Regions from separate parts of the Bacillus sp. GW823-FHT06A10 genome, predicted to be linked through region 3. Evidence: riboswitches for the same ligand, from Rfam matches in the RefSeq annotation. Region 3 holds a riboswitch; each other region holds the start of a gene.
What was found. A riboswitch is a leader RNA that binds a small molecule or an ion and turns the genes downstream of it on or off. The one in region 3 is predicted to bind thiamine pyrophosphate.
Positions count from the first base shown of each region.

Region 1 (4,827 bases), on a different contig from region 3:
GATTGTAAACATTTATTATCTCATAAAGAAGTATTGGAATTTACATTCTTTTATATGTGCAAGAGAGCGAAATCATTATCAAAAGAGCAATTAAATAGTGATATGATGAGTTTAGCAATGTATTGTAATACTTTCGTATATGATTTATATACACATGATTTATTACGGAAATATCGTAAGTGTACAGATTTCCTATCATATTATGGACCTAGTCAGGCAGTTTTAGCATGTCAAAGAGCTGTATTATCTCAAATTTCCGATCGCTTAGACCCATTAAAGACAACACATGTAGATGATTATTTATATGTAATGAAAGAAATGATGGAGCATATGACGATAGGAGTAATGGATCGATACGGTCATTTTATTGGAAAGCTACTATCTTATGTGCCATTTTTCGAGATGATACAAGTTCCACAGCATGCATATTATTGTGAAGAATTACTGTATATTTGTAAGGGCATTGAATATAAAGAAGAAACACTACGCAATTATATATTTATACAATTACATGATTGTTTACCATCATTCTTTAGGCTATTTCTTAAAAATAAGCGTTACGCAACGATTCATGATATTCTTTTCTATTGGTGCGATGACGAACAACGAATGAGCTTAGAGAAAAAATATAATCTGAGCTTTATTTATGAAAAATATGCTTGTGGATAAACAATATTTTCGATATGAAAAATTAATATAAATTAAAAAGGATCTCCAGTTTATGTGAGATCCTTTTTTGTTAGTAAAACAAGGAGAAAGTGATTAAAACAAGAAACAACATTCCATATAGAAGAAGTTGTGCAGTATAACTTCCTTGTATACCAAAAAAAGTATTGGCTTTCTTATACAAATGCAATATGTATTTTATTGGAGTATCTTTGAAAGATTGGTACACAGTGTCTCCTCTTTCTAAGCTTCTTGTTCTTGTTTTTGTTTTTGGTTATAAGGGACATTAATATATCTAGCTACAAATAATAAAACAGCCATAAAGAATACTGGAAATACAGTAGATAAATAAAAGCCATTACTAATTATATTTGTTATGAGAGCACTCAAAAGAAATATAGCGTTATAAATATGGGCAATTTTTTGTTTTAGTTGCACTTGAAATGATTCCATCATAATTTCTAATGCAACAAAAGCAATAATAATAGATAAAAATACAATGTTTGTATTGTAAATGATTAAACAACAGATTAAACCTAAAAAGGCTGCGTATTCAATTATAAGAGGTATATTGCGTGGCATACAATTTACCTAACTAAATATGGCAGTGGATTTACTGCATTTGTTTTTTCAAAATTCCATTCTCCATTATGTAATTCAAAATGAAGATGTTGCCCGTATGAATGACCTGTGTTGCCCATATGACCTACTAATTGTCCAGCTTGTACTTGATCACCAGTTTGTACAGTACGATCCTTCATATGAGCATAAACAGTTGTATATAATTTCCCATTGATTTGATGCGCAATGAACACAACATTGCCATAGCTAGCTGAATAATAAGATTTCACAACTTTACCTGCAGCAGCAGCTTGGATAGAGACGTTCCCTGGAGCAGCAATATCTATACCATAATGCATTTGTTCCCAGCGTATATCAAAGGTTGAGCTAATTCTTCCTTGAGCAGGGAATTTGAAAGCAGCTGGAATAGATGAAGGCTGATCTGTTTTAGCCTGTGGTTGATTTTGTACTACATAGTGTTTTGCTACATATCCGTATCCTGTGCCAAAACGAATTTTATACCAAGTTCCTACAGTTTCTACTACTTGTACTTGTGTACCGTTTTGTAATGAACCGAGTAGAGCGCTACTTGTACTAGTGTTGCTACGTACATTCAGATTAGGTGTTGCAACAGTATATTTTGTATTATTTTGAACGGTGATTCCTTTTACTAAGGGTTGTGAACCATTAGAGATGAATGCTTTTTGTACGTAACCCGTTTGGCCATTATGTGATATTTTATACCATTCGCCTTGATCTTCTTGAACGGTAATAAACTTGCCATTTGGTAATACATCTAAAATGGAAGATTCTAAATTAGGTTCAGAGCGAACGTTTAATGCATTAGCATTGACGATGTATTGATCATTAGATTGAAGTTTGTTTTTTAGTAAAATAGCATCTTTTTGTACATAACCTACTTTATTATGAACAGATACTTTATACCAACCATTAGTTGTTTCAAGGATGTTCACTTTTGTATTAAAGCGAATTGTATCAATTGATGTGCTTTTTACGTTATCTTCTGTATGTAATGCTACTTGATCGACTTTGACATACCCAGTTTTAACATTAGATAATTGTTCAGCGTTTGCTTTTTGTACATTTGTTTCACCCATAGAAGGAAGTAAAGAAGCAATCGCTACAGTAGTTGCTGTTAAAGCCGTAGCTTTCATATTCATGGAATAGAGACCTCCTCTAGTTGTATAGTTTTAATTTTATTATAGTATAAAGATATAATATAGTGGGTGTATTCACATAAATGTAATATGAAATCAATATAAAAATAAATTTTTTGAGGATAATGATTCCTTTTTATACAATTAATTTGGGTTTTATTTTCTAAAATAGAATGTATGTATTGTATAACTTCAATATTTTGTTGATAATTAAGAAAATTAAAACAGTTGATGATGTCTTATTAGGGTGTTATACTGACAGTGATAATTTTATAGTTTGCTAGGAGAGCTGGTGTTGCCAGCTGAGAGTAGGCCGTAAGCCTTTGATCCTTTTTATTACCTGATCTAGATTATGCTAGCGTAGGGAAGCAATTCGGACACTAACAATGAGTCCCCGTTTCTTTGCGTATAGAAACGGGGCTTTTTTATTTGAAAATTTCATATTGAAACCACTAGGGGTGCTTGATTTGCTGAGAGAGGAATAATCCTTAACCCTTATAACACCTGATCTAGGTAATACTAGCGAAGGGAAGTGGAACATCGAATAAATGTATAATTTTATTTGCTGTAACCACTTCTTATATATAGAAGTGGTTTTTTATTTAGATACATATATTGAAAGGGGATAGAGAAATGAAATTTTGTGATAGATTATTAGAAACTGTGCAACCGGTTTGGGAGATGAGTCATAATCATCCGTTTGTAGTGGGTATGGGAGATGGCACGTTAGAAAAAGATAAATTCCAGTATTATATTATTCAAGATTATTTATATCTGCTAGATTATGCAAAGTTATATGCGATTGGTGTTGTAAAAGCAACGAATCCACAAGTAATGGGAAAGTTCGCTGAACAAATTGATGGGATATTAAATGGCGAAATGACAATCCATAAACAATATGCAAAAAGACTTGGAATTTCTATAGAGGATATAGAGTCTGCGAAACCATCTGCTAAAAATTTAGCTTATACAAATTACATGATGTCTGTATCTCAAAATGGCACACTTGCAGAATTAATAGCAGCGCTTCTTCCATGTATGTGGAGCTACTGGGAAATTGGAAAGCGTTTAAATGATATTCCTGGAGCAAGAGATCATGAGTTTTTTGGTGAGTGGATTCAAGGATATAGTTCGGAAGAATACGGTAATCTTTGTATTTGGTTAATAGATTTATTAAATGAAATGGCAGTTGGAAAGTCTGAGAAAGAACTAGATAGATTAGAGGAGATTTTCTTATATTCCAGTCGATTTGAATATTTATTCTGGGATATGTCCTATCGTAAGGAGATGTGGGGATTTGAGGAGCAAGAACATACTACAGTTTCATAATGTTTCTTTTCATTACGATGAGAAACCAATCATCCATGAATTAAATGCTTCTATACATGAGAAAGAGTTTGTCAGTATTATCGGACCGAGTGGATGTGGGAAAAGTACTTTATTTCGCCTTATTACAGGCCTAGAGAAGGTAAGTATTGGAAAGATAGAACTGACAGAAACAAAGCACCATCCTGTAGGATATATGCCGCAAAAAGATATGCTTTTGCCGTGGAGAACAATTATTGAGAATGCTGCTCTGCCGCTAGAGTGCCAAGGTGTACAGAAGAAAGAAGCACAAGTAAAGGCAAAGGAACTGTTATATAAATTTGGTTTACAAGGATATGAGACAAAACATCCGAAAGATTTATCTGGTGGTATGAGGCAACGCGTATCTTTTATCCGAACTTTGTTAACGGGCGGGGAGATATTGTTATTAGATGAACCGTTTAGCGCGTTAGATGCTTTAACGAAGGCCTCTTTGCAAGAATGGCTGTTTGAACAATGGCAAGAGTGGGAAAAAACAATTTTATTCATTACTCATGATGTTGAAGAAGCGTTATTTCTTTCGAACCGAGTTTTAGTAGTGGAACAGCAGCCGATAACGACTTTGACTGAGCGGATTGTACCACTTGATCATAACAGAACACGAAAAGATTTATATAAACCGGAAGTATTAGCGCTGAAAGATGAGCTTCTTAGTATGTTACAAAGGCAGGTACTTGTGTGATGAACCGATTGAAAGAATTAGTTCCTGCTATTACACTTTCTAGTATTTTACTAGCTGTGTGGGAAATAGGAGCAAGAATTGTAGATGAGATGTACATTTTACCGTCACCGTCTGCGATTGTAATGAAGATATGGAAACTAAAAGACATATTATTTACGGTTCATTTACCTGCAACGTTATACGTCGTTTTAATAGGTGTTGTTATTTCTATCGTATTAGGTGTAGGGCTAGCGATGTTAATGAATGCGAGTACATGGATGGAAAGAGCATTTTATCCATTATTAGTTGCTTCACAAACGATTCCGATTACTGCGCTTGCTCCGCTATTTGTTTTATGGTTTGGATACACAATTTGGAGTAAGGTTGTTGTCACAG
Region 1 is NZ_JBXAHT010000001.1:1,503-6,329, forward strand. It holds gene AC1Q8M_RS00020 (DUF3965 domain-containing protein) at 1-669, shown strand, start outside; gene AC1Q8M_RS00025 (hypothetical protein) at 910-1,248, opposite strand; gene AC1Q8M_RS00030 (SH3 domain-containing protein) at 1,254-2,408, opposite strand; TPP riboswitch at 2,678-2,789, shown strand; TPP riboswitch at 2,850-2,953, shown strand; gene tenA (thiaminase II) at 3,039-3,734, shown strand; gene AC1Q8M_RS00040 (ABC transporter ATP-binding protein) at 3,703-4,452, shown strand; gene AC1Q8M_RS00045 (ABC transporter permease) at 4,452-4,827, shown strand, end outside.
Region 1: linked by a shared signal. The riboswitch ahead of tenA (thiaminase II) and the one ahead of AC1Q8M_RS24485 (MTH1187 family thiamine-binding protein) in region 3 are both predicted to bind thiamine pyrophosphate.

Region 2 (4,827 bases), on a different contig from region 3:
ATGTCCTTTTGCAAGATCAGCCGCATGCGCTGCAATTTTGTACGTAATAACACCGGTGCGTACATCATCTTTATTCGGTAAACCTAAATGTTCTTTCGGCGTTACATAGCAAAGCATTGCCGTTCCAAACCAGCCAATCATCGCAGCTCCAATTGCGGATGTAATATGGTCATAACCTGGTGCAATATCTGTCGTTAATGGCCCAAGTGTGTAAAACGGCGCACCCTGACAAATATCAAGTTCTTTCTCCATATTCTCTTTAATTAAGTGCATCGGTACGTGTCCAGGTCCTTCGATCATCACTTGCACATCATGTTTCCAAGCAATCTTCGTTAATTCACCAAGTGTTTCAAGTTCAGAGAATTGCGCTTCGTCATTTGCATCTGCAATCGAACCTGGACGTAATCCATCTCCAAGAGAGAACGAAACGTCGTACTGCTTCATAATTTCACAAATTTCTTCAAAATGAGTATACAAGAAGTTTTCTTTATGATGGAATAAACACCACTGTGCCATAATCGAACCACCGCGTGAAACGATACCTGTCGTACGCTTTGCAGTAATCGGAATGTAGCGAAGTAATACGCCCGCGTGAATTGTAAAGTAATCAACGCCTTGCTCCGCTTGCTCAATTAACGTATCACGATACACTTCCCACGTTAAATCTTCTGCAATTCCATTTACTTTCTCCAGCGCTTGATAGATCGGTACAGTTCCAACTGGTACAGGCGCGTTACGAATAATCCATTCACGTGTCGTATGAATATTTTTACCTGTAGATAGATCCATAATCGTATCTGCACCCCAGCGCGTTGCCCACGTCATCTTCTCTACTTCTTCTGCGATAGAAGAAGATACAGCAGAGTTTCCTATATTTGCATTGACCTTCACATGGAAGTTACGTCCAATAATCATCGGTTCTGCTTCCGGATGGTTAATATTTGCTGGTAAAATAGCTCGACCTTCCGCGATTTCCTTACGAACAAACTCAGGCTCTACTCCTTCACGGATCGCAACATATTCCATCTCAGACGTAATGATGCCATTGCGTGCATAATGCATTTGCGTAACGTTTGCCCCTTGCTTCGCTCTAAGCGGCTGACGATCCATTTGTGGAAAGACAGGTGTATGTTTCGAAGCCACCTTCACACCGTCATCCTCTGGTTTCACTTCACGCCCTTCGTATGCTTCTACATCTCCGCGCTCCAGGATCCAAGAATGGCGCGGCGCCTGCAACCCCTTTTCCAGCTCCACTTTATACGCAGGATCTGTATAAGGACCGCTCGTATCATATACACGAATTGGCGGATTCGGAATGCCGTTCGTTTCACTTTGTTCAATCTCGCGCATCGGCACTTTCATACCCGCGCGTGGCCCATCCACATATACTTTCTTACTTCCTGGTAAACTCGATTTCAATTCAATTTGCTCAGATGAAACAGATTGTTTCATAACCTTTTTTGCCCCCCTGTACGTGACAAGGACGAGATATGGCCAGCGTATGCCAAAATAAAAAGAGCCAGGTCCATAAAAGAATAAGGACCTGGCTCATAAAGACATCATTATGTAAAGCCGTTAACTTCCCTACGCTGGTACGAGCCAGATCAGGTCCAAAGGGTTAAGAAGTTCACGCGCTTCTCTCTCAGCCTACGCATACGTTAGGCACCCCTAGTTTATCACTGATTTAATTTTCAATACTTTCTCATCATACACGATAATCTGAAAAATGCAAAGTTTATTTCTTTTGTTACTTATGGAATCATCCAAGTTAAATAATAAGCCTGAACATAGGTCATAATTCCCACAATTATTACGAAGAATAAACTATGCTTCACTGTAAAGGGGAATAAATCTAATTCCTTTCCAGCAAGCCCAACTGCTGCACAATCGATTGCGGAGAAATCATTTTTCCTGTTACACCGCCCGTTGTATTTGCTGCAACGAGAAGTACTTCAGATACACCGACTTGCTGCGCTGTAATCGCTTGTAAATTCGAGAACAGTGCATTCTCTGACGTATCAGATCCTGTTAAGAATACACCGATCCATCCTGGAAATTGTAGCAAGAGATGGTTCTATCACATATCATAACGCAATAACCGAAGCACACCCAGAAGCTGTACAAGTAAGCGATTGCTTCCACATTTTAAAAAATCTAACAGATTATGCGTCTGATGTATTAAAGAAGGAACTAAAGAACTCCGTAAAAATCCCTGTGGATGAATCAAAATGTGAGGAAACTTGTACGCAACAAGATAATATCCCGCAAAGCAATATCAATCGTAAACTAACTATTAAGGAAAAGTACGAACGTGCACTTCAATATAAAGCTGATGGGAACAGTAAAAGCTGGATATGTAGCCAGCTAAATATGGACGTTCGGACATATGACAAATTAATACGTCTATCAGAAGAGGAAAAGCAGAAAAAATTTAAAAAGCAAGCAACGATTATTCACTAAGAAAAGGTACAAAGGAAAATGAACGATATAAATGAAGTACGAGAGTTAAAGAAGCTTGGGCTTAGTAATAAGGAAATATCCCGTAGAACGGGCTTTGATCGTAGAACGATAAAGCGGTATTTCGATGAAGACTTCACGCCGGTACATGCTTCTTATGGAAAAAAACGGAGTAGTAAATTGGATCCTTACAAAGAGGAGATTAAAGATTTATTCGAGCGAGGGCTAATGAGTTCGAAAATAGAAAAAATAATCCAGGAAAAGGGTTATAACGGCTCATCATCTAACTTGCGAAAATATGTACATGAATTAAAGCAGAGGAAGAGAGAGCGCGCTCAAACCTTTAGTGAATCACATACTCTAACCGAAACCATAAAACGTTCAAATATCTTAAAACTTCTTTACAAGCCACTGGAAAAGGTAGAAGCTATTACACAAGAGCAATTTGAACGTGTTTGTGAAGAACACCCTATTGTAAAAATAGTTTATGACTTAACATGTGAGTTTAAAAACATCTTCACCACAAAGAGTGTTGAGAATCTCGACCATTGTATCGAGAAAATTAAGAATACTAATATACAAGAGTTTAAGAGCTTTACGAATGGATTAGCCCGGGATATTGAAGCTGTCAGAAATGCGGTAACTTATGAGAATAATAATGGTCTTGCCGAAGGGAGCATAAACAAGTTAAAGCTTATTAAAAGAATCATGTATGGTCGATGCCAATTCTCCACATTGCGGACAAAGATTCTACTTTTGGAGAGAATAAGACTTTTCAACTAACTCCGGGAAGAACCATTTTTTACTTGCCAAATACATTCATCAGTCCCGTTTGACAAAGAGCCTTTGTCTCTGCTGCATTTTGCTATTTCATTTCGTTCGTTAACATACTTTATTATAGTCATTTATGAACTTTTCTTCTATAATCTAATTTTGAAAAATCTTGCGAAGGTGATTTTTTTGGAATTCTAAACGTGACAAATCATTTCATTTCAAGTTTCCTAATAAATGTTTCATTCTCTTCTAACCAATTATGAAAAATTTCTTCACTCAAGCCATTTTTTTCATCCCACTGAATCATGCTTTTTACTTTACCTTGTTGAAATAATAAAAATGCTGGCGTTTGATCAAAACCGTATTTTTTTTTGAACGCTAACCACCTATTTTTATCTTGATGTATATTACTTATATTTACTAAATAAAGTGAGTCTTTAAGAGGAAAAGTTTTAACTTCCTTCTCTAATATTTTTGAGAAAAAAGAACAATCGGAACACTGACTATTTCCGATATAAACAAAAATATCATCCCCATTTTTAATTCTTTTTTCAAATGAATCTACTGTAATTGAATTGAGATAATCATAACTTCCTGTATTATCAATAACAATTTGTTTTTCTATTTCCAAAGTAGAATTATTTCTTTTTAACACTGTATTTTCTCTATAAAGAAAAAAAATACTTAGCAAAAAAATAATAATAATTACTCCTAAAACTCCATATTTTTTCATATCAGAAGTCCACTTCCTTTATCGTTTGCTGAAATTCTGTGTCAGTAAAAGCAGTATTCATACGTTGAACTTCCTTTCCATTTCGATAAAATATTAATGTAGGGGTTCCCTCAATATGATATTTTTTTGATTGGCTGACATAATCTTTGTCTTTGTTTCCAATGATAGTGTATACTATCCCTTTATTTCTCTTTGCATAATCGTTCACAATAGGGTCAACTAGTTTGCAAGGTGCGCAACCATCTTGCTTCACGAAAATAATCACTTTTTCATTTTCTTCTACTATATTCGGAATTTGATTAAACTTTGTATATTCATAATTAGTCTTTTCATAGGTCATTTTGTGATACATAAACATTCCAAAAAAACCTGCTAACACCAGAATTGAAATACTAATAATTATTTTTTTCATATTATCGCCTTCTTTATTATATTGTTATCTTTGACAATAAATTCTTCCAGGCATTTTTCTGTTACCTCTTTATCGTGTGTTATAAAAATTTTCAATCCTTCTAAGTTTAGCAAATAGTTAATAACAGATAATTTTACATCTTCATCTAAACCATTTGTAATTTCATCAAAAATATAAATCTTCTTTTTGATCAATGTAGAACGTAGTATTTTAACAATTTGCATTTGCCCTAAACTTAACTGTGTACCATCTACATTTTCAAAGTCTATATTTTGAAAAGCAGAATCAGCGTTGAGTTCATTTATAGTTTCTATGATATATTTGTCTTCAATATCCCGTCCTAACTTGATATTATCTAAAACATCAGACTCAAATAAACTCTCACGTCCATCTACATAAATAATATTATCTCTAATAGATTCTTCTGAAACATCTTGTAAGTTTTGTCCAT
Region 2 is NZ_JBXAHT010000003.1:314,245-319,071, forward strand. It holds gene thiC (phosphomethylpyrimidine synthase ThiC) at 1-1,452, opposite strand, end outside; TPP riboswitch at 1,565-1,680, opposite strand; partial or broken gene AC1Q8M_RS22410 (L-lactate permease) at 1,752-2,056, opposite strand; partial or broken gene AC1Q8M_RS22415 (transposase) at 2,002-2,163, shown strand; gene AC1Q8M_RS22420 (transposase) at 2,215-2,460, shown strand; gene AC1Q8M_RS22425 (transposase) at 2,479-3,240, shown strand; gene AC1Q8M_RS22430 (thioredoxin family protein) at 3,440-3,964, opposite strand; gene AC1Q8M_RS22435 (thioredoxin family protein) at 3,966-4,376, opposite strand; gene AC1Q8M_RS22440 (ATP-binding cassette domain-containing protein) at 4,373-4,827, opposite strand, start outside.
Region 2: linked by a shared signal. The riboswitch ahead of thiC (phosphomethylpyrimidine synthase ThiC) and the one ahead of AC1Q8M_RS24485 (MTH1187 family thiamine-binding protein) in region 3 are both predicted to bind thiamine pyrophosphate.

Region 3 (4,827 bases):
ACTTATTTAGCAGAAGAAGATATATATAAGCTAGCTTCCCTAAAAAGAATTGCGATTGGCGGTGAAATGTTGCCTGTAGAGGTTATTAAATTGTGGAGAGAAAGAATAGGTACAAATGTTGAAATTCATAATGTATACGGACCGACAGAATGTACTGTAGTGACGACAACCTATAAAATACCTAGTCAGTTAAATGAGGATGTTGCGAGTATTCCCATTGGTAAACCATGTGCTAATTATCAAGTTATGATTTTGGATGAGAATATGAATCTTTGTCCAATTGGTGTACCTGGTGAATTATATATAGATTCAGTAGGATTAGCAAAAGGGTATTTTAATAAGCCTAATAAAACAATTGAAGCTTTTATTCAGAACCCTTTCAATCCTATAGTTAATATATATAAAACAGGTGATATTGCTAAGTTGTTAGAGGATGGAAATATAGAATTTTTACATCGGAAAGATGATCAAGTAAAGATTAGAGGACATCGTATTGAACTAGGAGAAATCCAAAGTAAAATTTCTCAAAATCATAATATAAAAGAAAATGCTGTTTTTGCTAAGAAGAGTAAGGAAGGTAGCCAATATTTAATCGCGTTCTATACAACTTTAAATAAAAAAGAAATACCAGAATTAGTTTATCAGTTACAAGAGCAATTACCAGATTATATGGTGCCATCTAAACTAATTTATATTAATGAATTGCCACTTACACCTAATAAAAAGATTGATGTTAAGAAGTTAGCTCAGCTAGAAGAAAAGTATGAACCGGTTCGTCTACAAGAATATGTTGCACCTTGTAATAAAGCAGAGAAACAAATAGCGCGCGCTTGGGCGGAAGTATTAGGAATTTCAAAAGTTGGAGTACATGATGATTTCTTTACAATTGGTGGACATTCATTAAAAGTATTACGAGTCTTAACATTGTTAAAAGAAGATTTTTCACATTTAACAATTCAAGATTTCTTTAAAGAAAGAACGATATATGGATTAGCTCGAATTGAGCGAGAAGTAAAAGTAGAGAAAGAAGAAGTATTTCGTGAATATAAAGTGATTCACGAACCAGATACTATTACGTATGCAAACGTTTTAGAAGAAACCCAGATTTTAAATGTCTTTTTAACAGGAGCTACTGGTTATTTAGGATCACACATATTATATGAATTGTTGAGAGATACATCTGCTACTATTTATTGTTTAGTAAGACCAACCAAAGATGTGCAACAAAGAATTATAGATACATTAACAGGCTACTTTAGTGATATATGTGAAGAATGGTTACAGCGTATACAGGCCGTAGCTGGTGATCTGGGGGAAGAGTATCTTGGGATGAGCGAAGAAGAATTTATGTTCATCAGTTCTAAGATGGATACGATAATTCATTGCGGTGCAGATGTAAGACATTTTGGAGATGGAAAACAATTTGAAAATATAAATGTCCAAGGAACTAGCCGTATGCTAGCATTAGCGGAGAAAGGTGCTACATTCCATTTTATTTCTACAATTGGTATCCCGTTAGAATTAGCGGTAGATCAATGGGATACATACATGAAAACTGGTGATTTTAATTACAGTGTAGACTTAGAGAATGTATATTCAAATAGTAAACTACAAGCGGAAAACATTGTTCGTGAAGCAATGAAAAATGGTTTGCGCGGAAATATTTATCGTGCAGGTAATTTAGCATGTCATTCAGAAACAGGTTCGTTCCAACAAAATATTGAAGGAAACGCATTTTATCGTCTTATTAAAACAATGCTATTAATTGGGAAAGCACCAAATGTGAAGTGGAAAGTTGATTTCACACCAATTGATTTTGCTAGTAAATCAATTGTATCGTATTTAAAAGATTCGCAAATTGTAGGAGAGACGTTACATATTTGTCATCCACATCAAATTGAGTTTGAACAATTTATACAGTTAATTGGAGAGTGTGGATACAATCTTAAAATGGTTCCACTTTCAGAATATGTAAATACCGGACTTGAATTAGCGAAGGAAAATGAAGTAATAGCAGAGTTAATTGCTTCTCAAGTTGCAGGAGATGGAGCGCAGCAATCTGAAATTGTAATGGGTACGCGTAGAACGAATGAATGGATTAAGAAAAAAGAATTGATAGTACCAGCAATCAATAAAGAATTTATACAGCAGTTATTAGCTCATGGTGAAAAAGTTGGATATTTTCCAAAAATAATGAAATGATTATGCATGCTTTTGTTTGTTCAATAAAATAAATCATGCTACAATGAAAACGAATTAAGGACCGGGGAGCCAATTGGCTGAGAGGATGTAAGTAAACATCGACCCTCAACCTGATCTGGATAATGCCAGCGTAGGGAGTTACTTAAAGTGATGTAGCATATGTTATTCTATAATAACTTGCATACAAGGCTTTCCTACGCAGTAGGAAAGCCTTTTCTTATTTTTGAAATCTAATTTTATAAGGGGGATTTTATTATGTCACAACAAGTTACAATGTCATTTTCAGTAGTACCACAAGCGAAAACGAAAGATGTATATTCTGTTGTCGATAAAGCAATTGAAGTTGTGCAACAATCGGGAGTTCGTTATGAAGTAGGGGCAATGGAAACAACTTTGGAAGGAGAATTAGATGTACTTCTTGATGTCGTTAAACGTGCGCAACAAGCTTGCGTCGATGCTGGAGCAGAAGAAGTGATTACTTCTATTAAAATCCATTATCGTCCAAGCACTGGTGTAACGATAGATGAAAAGGTTTGGAAGTACCGTGATGAATATGCAAAACCAGAAGCAATCTAAACTTATTACAACTATTTGGCTTATCCTTCTCATTGCGATATGGGAAGGATCGGTTTCATTATTTAAAATCGAACCGTGGATTTTACCAAAGCCTTCTGCCATTGTTCAAGAATTAATTGGGATGAAAGATTTACTATTACCAAATACGATGCAAACACTGCAGGAAGTTATAATTGGACTATTCTTTGCAATTTTATTGGGGACGAGCATCGCAATTATTATGGACGTTATACCTTTATTTCGTATTTTAATAAATCCATTGCTCGTTATTTCGCAAACAATTCCAATTGTTGTACTTGCACCGCTATTTATTATTTGGTTTGGATATGGGATGTTGCCGAAAGTAATGGTCGTAATACTCGTTTGTTTCTTCCCAATTGCGCTTAGTATTTTAGAAGGTTTTCAAACAGTAGATAAAAACATGTTGAAGCTGTTACAAACAATGAAGGCGACAAAATGGCAAATTTACCAGAAAGTAAAATTTCCAGCAGTGCTTCCATACTTTTTCTCCGGTTTAAAAATTGCAGTTACATATAGCGTAATGGGGGCAATTATCGGAGAATGGCTCGGTGCAAGTGAAGGATTAGGCGTTATGCTTACGAGGGCTACAAAATCCTTTTTGACTGCCCGAGTATTTGGTGTTGCAGCAATCATCGTTATAGTGACATTATGCCTGTATTTTATCGTAGAGTTTATGGCAAGAATAACAGCACCATGGATATATAGAAAGGACGGCAGAAAATGAAAAAAGGTTTGAAAGTTATGTTAGCTGCCTTAGTAGCGGTAGGTGTGGCTGGATGTAATCCGGCGAAGAAAGAAGAAAGTGCAAGTAAAGATCAAAAAGTAAAAGTAGTATTAGATTGGTTTCCAAATACGAATCATACTGGCTTGTATGTAGCGCAAACGAAAGATTATTACAAAAAGCAAGGATTAGATGTAGAAATTATTCAACCAGGTGACAATGTAACAGCAGAGCAAATGATAGCATCAGGAAAAGCAGACTTCGCAATAAGCGCACAAGAAAATGTAACATTAGCTCGTGTGGAAGGAATTCCTGTTGTATCTGTAGGAGCGATTATTCAGCACAACACTTCAGCGTTTGCATCGCTTAAGAAAGATAATATGACGTCACCAAAAGATTTTGAAGGTAAACGTTATGGCGGCTGGGGAGGACCAGCGGAAGAAGCGACATTAAAGACGATTATGGATAAGCATCAAGCTGATTTTAATAAAGTTGAAAAAATTATCTTAGGACAAACAGATTTCTTTAAATCAATCGGCCGTGATGCAGATTTCGAATGGATTTATTACGGTTGGGATGGTATTGAAGCGAAGCGCCAAGGAAAAGAGTTAAATACGATTATGGTGAAGGACTTAGATCCAGCGCTTGATTTCTATAGTCCTGTTATTATTACGAGTGAAAAACATACGAAGCAAGATAAAGACTTTGTGAAAAAGTTTATGAGTGCAACAACAGAAGGTTATAATTTTGCAATTAAGGAACCGAAAGAAGCTGCTGATATTCTAATTAAAGCTGTTCCAGATGTAAATAAAGATTTAGTTCAAGAAAGCCAGAAATGGTTAAGTACGAAGTATCAAGATGATGCGAAAGCATGGGGAGTACAGAAGGAAGAAATTTGGACGAATTACATGAATTTCTTATATGACAACAAAGTTATTAAAAAGAAAATCGATGTAAAAGATGCTTTTACAAATGAATTCCTTCCAAGTGAAAAATGAGCGGATTACAAATAAAAAATATAGTGAAATCTTTCGACGGAAAGAATGTATTAGAGAATATTAGTGCCTCTATACAAGAGGGAGAGTTTGTTTCTTTTGTAGGACCGAGTGGTTGCGGGAAAAGCACATTATTAAACATGATTGCAAATGTTGAAAAACCAACAAGCGGGAACGTAATGTATAAAGATAAGCAAGTACAAGAGCAAGATGTTGTTAGTTATATGCCACAACAAGATTTATTACTACCGTGGCGATCAGCTTTGCAAAATATCGTTCTTCCGTTAGAAATTGAAGGAAAGCCGAAAAAAC
Region 3 is NZ_JBXAHT010000004.1:151,987-156,813, forward strand. It holds gene AC1Q8M_RS24480 (non-ribosomal peptide synthetase family protein) at 1-2,202, shown strand, start outside; TPP riboswitch at 2,255-2,356, shown strand; gene AC1Q8M_RS24485 (MTH1187 family thiamine-binding protein) at 2,458-2,778, shown strand; gene AC1Q8M_RS24490 (ABC transporter permease) at 2,750-3,523, shown strand; gene AC1Q8M_RS24495 (ABC transporter substrate-binding protein) at 3,520-4,518, shown strand; gene AC1Q8M_RS24500 (ABC transporter ATP-binding protein) at 4,515-4,827, shown strand, end outside.

Region 4 (4,827 bases), on a different contig from region 3:
TATTGACCATCATCACAATACATCTCCTTCTAGAATCCGAGTAAGGATCCAACTTGGTATATAATGAGCGTTAATACATAAGCAACTACGAGTGGATAAACGACTGAAAAAATCGTCCATTTCGCTGATCCTGTTTCACGTTTAATAACAGCTACGGTCGCTAAACACGGAACATATAATAAAATAAAGAACATAAATGCATAAGCTGATAATGCTGTATAATGTGCTCCCATTACATTTCCAAGCACATCTTCTTTAACCGCATAAATAATTGCCATTGTAGAAACGACAACTTCTTTCGCTAAAAATCCTGTTAAAAGGGATGCCGCAGCTTGCCACGTTCCAAAGCCGAGCGGTGCAAATAATGGTGCGATAAATCCACCAATCATCGCTAAGTAGCTATCTCCCATATCAACGCCAAATCCTGATGGACCTGCATAGTTTAATAACCAAATAACAACCGAACCACCAAAGATGAATGTACCAGCTTTACGAACAAATCCCTTTCCTTTCTCCCACGTGCTCAGCCATAACGTTTTCGCTTGTGGCACACGATAAGGCGGTAGTTCAATTACGAAAATAGATTTTTCTGCTTTCAAAATCGTAAGAGACATAATTTTTGTAACGAGTAATGCCAGAACAATACCTGCGACATATAAAGAAAATACAACAGTCGCCTGACTATTAGGGAAGAATACGCCCGCAAATAATGCATATACAGGTAATCGTGCTGAACAAGACATAAACGGTGTTACTAAAATGGTAAGTAAACGTTCTTTCTCCTGTTCAATGGTTCTCGCTGCCATAATACCTGGAACGTTACATCCAAAACCAATAATCATCGGAATAAAAGCTTTACCGTTTAAGCCAAAGAACTCCATAATTCTATCCATAACAACTGCAATTCGCGCCATATATCCTGAGTCTTCTAATAATGAAATGAAAAAGAATAGTGCAAAGATTTGTGGTACGAATACTAATACAGCACCAACACCGGCAATAATACCTTCTGTAACGAGTGCTTGAATAAAATCAGAAGCTCCAATACTTGTAAGTCCAGCCGTCACCCAATCCGTAAGCTGACCACCAAAAAACTCATCTAACATATCCGATAAAGGTGTACCAATCCACGTAAACGTAACCTGAAAAATAAAAAACATAACTGCTAAAAAGATTGGAAGTCCTAAAATTTTATGTGTAATTAATCTATCAATTTTTTCTGAAAAAGGAATTTTTCCTTCTTTCTCATGCTTCATAACATTTGTTTTTAACTTTTCAATATACGCTTCACGAGTTTTGTAAATGTGCTCTTCTAACGTACAATCAAGTTTTCCTTCTAAGCGAGATCGAATGGCTATGAGTTCCTTATAAATTGGTAATGCTTTCATTTCTTTTTCTACTACTTCGTTATTGCTTAAAAATTGAAGTGCTAACCATCTCGGATGCTCATAATTCGCTGTCTCTAAAAGAGCAATTACTTCTCCAATTCCTTCATCCATTTGTACACCATATGAAATAAGGAATGGCTTTTTCTCCTTTTTGTCATTTTCTTTAAGAGTCGCAAGTAGTTCTTCACAACCTTTTCCACTTCTTGCAACGACAGGAACGACTGTTACACCTAATAGTTCTGATAATCGTTTTACATCAATGACAATTCCTCTTTGCTTCGCCACATCAACCATATTTAAACCAATTGAGACCGGCTTACCAAATTCAAGTAATTGCAACGTTAAATGCATATTTCTCTCAAACTGCGAAGAATCTACGATATTTAACATATGATTAAATTCTTCTGTTAATAGAAAGTTTGTTACAACACCTTCATCACGTGAAACTGGATTTAAATCATACACACCTGGTAAATCAATTAATGTTCCTTGTCTATCTTTTAATTTACCAACCTTTTTTTCTACTGTTACACCGCTCCAGTTTCCTACGTATTCATAAGAACCAGTAAGTGCATTAAATAATGATGTCTTCCCTGTATTCGGATTCCCTAGCAAAGCTACCTTATTCACGCTAATTCCACCTTTATCATTTTCGCGTCACAATGACGAATACTAATTAACTGTCCACGACACTCCAATGTACAAGGACCTTTGAACATCGCCTTCTGTTTCAAGCGAAGTTCGCTTCCTTCCGCAAGACCGAAAGCAGCTAGTCTACGCTTTAATAGCTGATCTAAAGACTGAATACTTTTTACTAACACTTTCTCTCCAATTTTAATATCTACTAAGCTCATAACCTTCCCCCTCAGAAGAGAATGATAATTATTTTCAAAAAAATTATACCACACCCAATTTCTCTTGTACTATACCCTTTTGCTTCATATTTATTAACATTTCGCTACAATTCTATTTCAATTATTGTCATACAGCATTTGTTTGCCATTCTCATCCATTTCGCTTACAATAAACAATAGCAAATAAAGAATCTCGTTATCACTGGGGGAGCCATGCCGCTGAGAGGGAACACTTCGTTCCGACCCTTCGAACCTGTTAGTTAATGCTAACGCAGGGATTGTGCAAACGTCCGAAATACATACCTCATTTTTATTTACGTATTTCGTATCCTCCTATGATATCTATTCTTTTTTGTACAACTTGGATTTAGGGGGAGACAACATGCGTAACACTAATTTACAAGCGATGATCGAATCTGCTATTCTTGCAGCCTTCGCCATGATTATCGATATTTTACCATTATCACTTAAACTTCCAACAGGCGGTTCTATCTCATTCGCTATGATTCCTATTTTTATTATTGCTTACCGCTGGGGCTTTAAATCAGCTTTCTTAGGTGGTTTAGTTTGGGGACTATTACAAATAGTCGTGGGGGATGCTTACATTTTAACACCTGTTCAAGCATTCATTGAGTACTTCATTGCCTTTGCTTTTATCGGATTTGCTGGCTTATTCTATCGTCCAATTCAAAAAGCACTTTTAACGTCTAATGAAAATAGTGAAGAACATTCAAGTTTAGGTAGTCGCAATGAACAACCTTCAGCAAAACAAAACCATGGTAAGAAAATCCTTGTTTACATTATCCTTGCTACATTTGTCGGTAGCTTTGCTCGCTATTTCTGTCACTTTATTGCCGGTATTATTTTCTGGGGACAATATGCGCCGAAAGGTCAATCAGCTGTGTTATATTCATTAATCGTAAATGGAAGTACAATGCTTGGTTCTTTTATTTTATGTACAGTTTTACTTATATTTTTATTCCTCACTTCCCCACGCTTATTCAAAAGCATCAGTGCTTATCAAATGAATACACAAAAAAAGGGCGCTTAATGAGCGCTCTTTTTTCATATCGTAATATTAATTAAAAATACAATAAATGCGCAAAAGAAAATAAATACCATTATACTTAGCCAATTGCTATGCACGGTTCATCGACTCCTTACATAACCTCATTTTCTAACCAGATTATATCGCTTAAAAATAAAGATTAGGTAAAGATAATATGAAAATAAATTAAAAAAAGCGTAGCATGCATTATCTACGCTTTTTTCGGTAAGTAAAAGTAAAATAATACACCGTCTTCTGTATTTTTCACTCCATATTCAGCATCGTGTAATTCTAAAATATTTTTAGAAATGGCAAGCCCAAGCCCCGTCCCACCTTGTGAACGCTGACGAGCTGTATCCACTCGATAAAAACGATCCCAAATTTTATCTAATTGTTCTTCTTCAATGTGAGTACCTTTATTTTCAATGCACACTTTTATACGATCCTTCTCATCTATTGTAGAAATAATAATATCTTCTTTATTTGGTGTATAACGTATGGCATTCGTAATGAAATTCACGATGACTTGTTCAATCCGGCCTTGATTTGCAATCACTTCAAATGAACATATATTTTTATGAACACAAAGCTCTTTTTTCTCTATTTCCACAGATAGATGTTCACATATGTCTTCAATTACTGTATCAATATAAAACGAATCCTTTTTCATTTTATATGTACCAGATTCAAATTTAGCTAACTCAAGCATATCCAAAATTAACGTATCCATTTTGTCTACTTCTCTCTCCATCGCCTGAAAATAATACTCTTTTTTATGTTCAGCTACCCCGTCTTTTAAAATAGAAATACAGCTTTTCATAATACTTAGCGGTGTTTTTAATTCATGTGAAACACCAGAAATGAATTCTTTTCGCGTCTTTTCTAACTTTCTTTCCTTTTCAATATCTTCTTCTAACTGCCCAATATGCGAATGGAGTTTATTTGATAGCACATTAATATTTTTCGATAAATCTCCAATTTCATCTTTTGAAGTAATCGGTATTTTTTCTGTAAAATCTAATTGTGCTATTTTCTTCGTCGTATCATTTATTTTTAATAATGGTTTTGCAATTTGTTTTGAATAATAAAACGAAGCTAAAAAAATAAGAACGACTACAAATGCAATGATATAGATGTAATAATCTTGCACCATTTGTACAGCTTCATCTACGGGCTGTAAAGAAGCCATCGCATAAATATATGTTACTGATCCATCTTTTTCTTTTATTGGTTTCATTAATAATTTATATTTTATATCATTCTTTTCATAGTCCATTGTCTTTGTTGAATACTCTATTTGATTACTCTCTTTTAGTAATACATCCGTTTGAAATTCTTTTATACTATCCAAAAATAAAGTATTTTTATAAATTGGATTTACGGGGCCTTTTACATCTGGAAACTGTACTTTCGTAACACGCCCTCCTATGTAAACATCTGGTTCTGGGGCAGCTTGCTCCTGAACGGCTGGCCTCTTCTCCTTAACAACTTGTTCCCCGGTTGCTTTCTTTTTTTCCTCATATAATTTTCTCATTTT
Region 4 is NZ_JBXAHT010000002.1:65,279-70,105, reverse strand. It holds gene AC1Q8M_RS15085 (FeoB-associated Cys-rich membrane protein) at 1-13, opposite strand, end outside; gene feoB (ferrous iron transport protein B) at 30-2,018, opposite strand; gene AC1Q8M_RS15075 (FeoA family protein) at 2,015-2,242, opposite strand; TPP riboswitch at 2,437-2,538, shown strand; gene thiT (energy-coupled thiamine transporter ThiT) at 2,625-3,293, shown strand; gene AC1Q8M_RS15065 (sensor histidine kinase) at 3,502-4,827, opposite strand, start outside.
Region 4: linked by a shared signal. The riboswitch ahead of thiT (energy-coupled thiamine transporter ThiT) and the one ahead of AC1Q8M_RS24485 (MTH1187 family thiamine-binding protein) in region 3 are both predicted to bind thiamine pyrophosphate.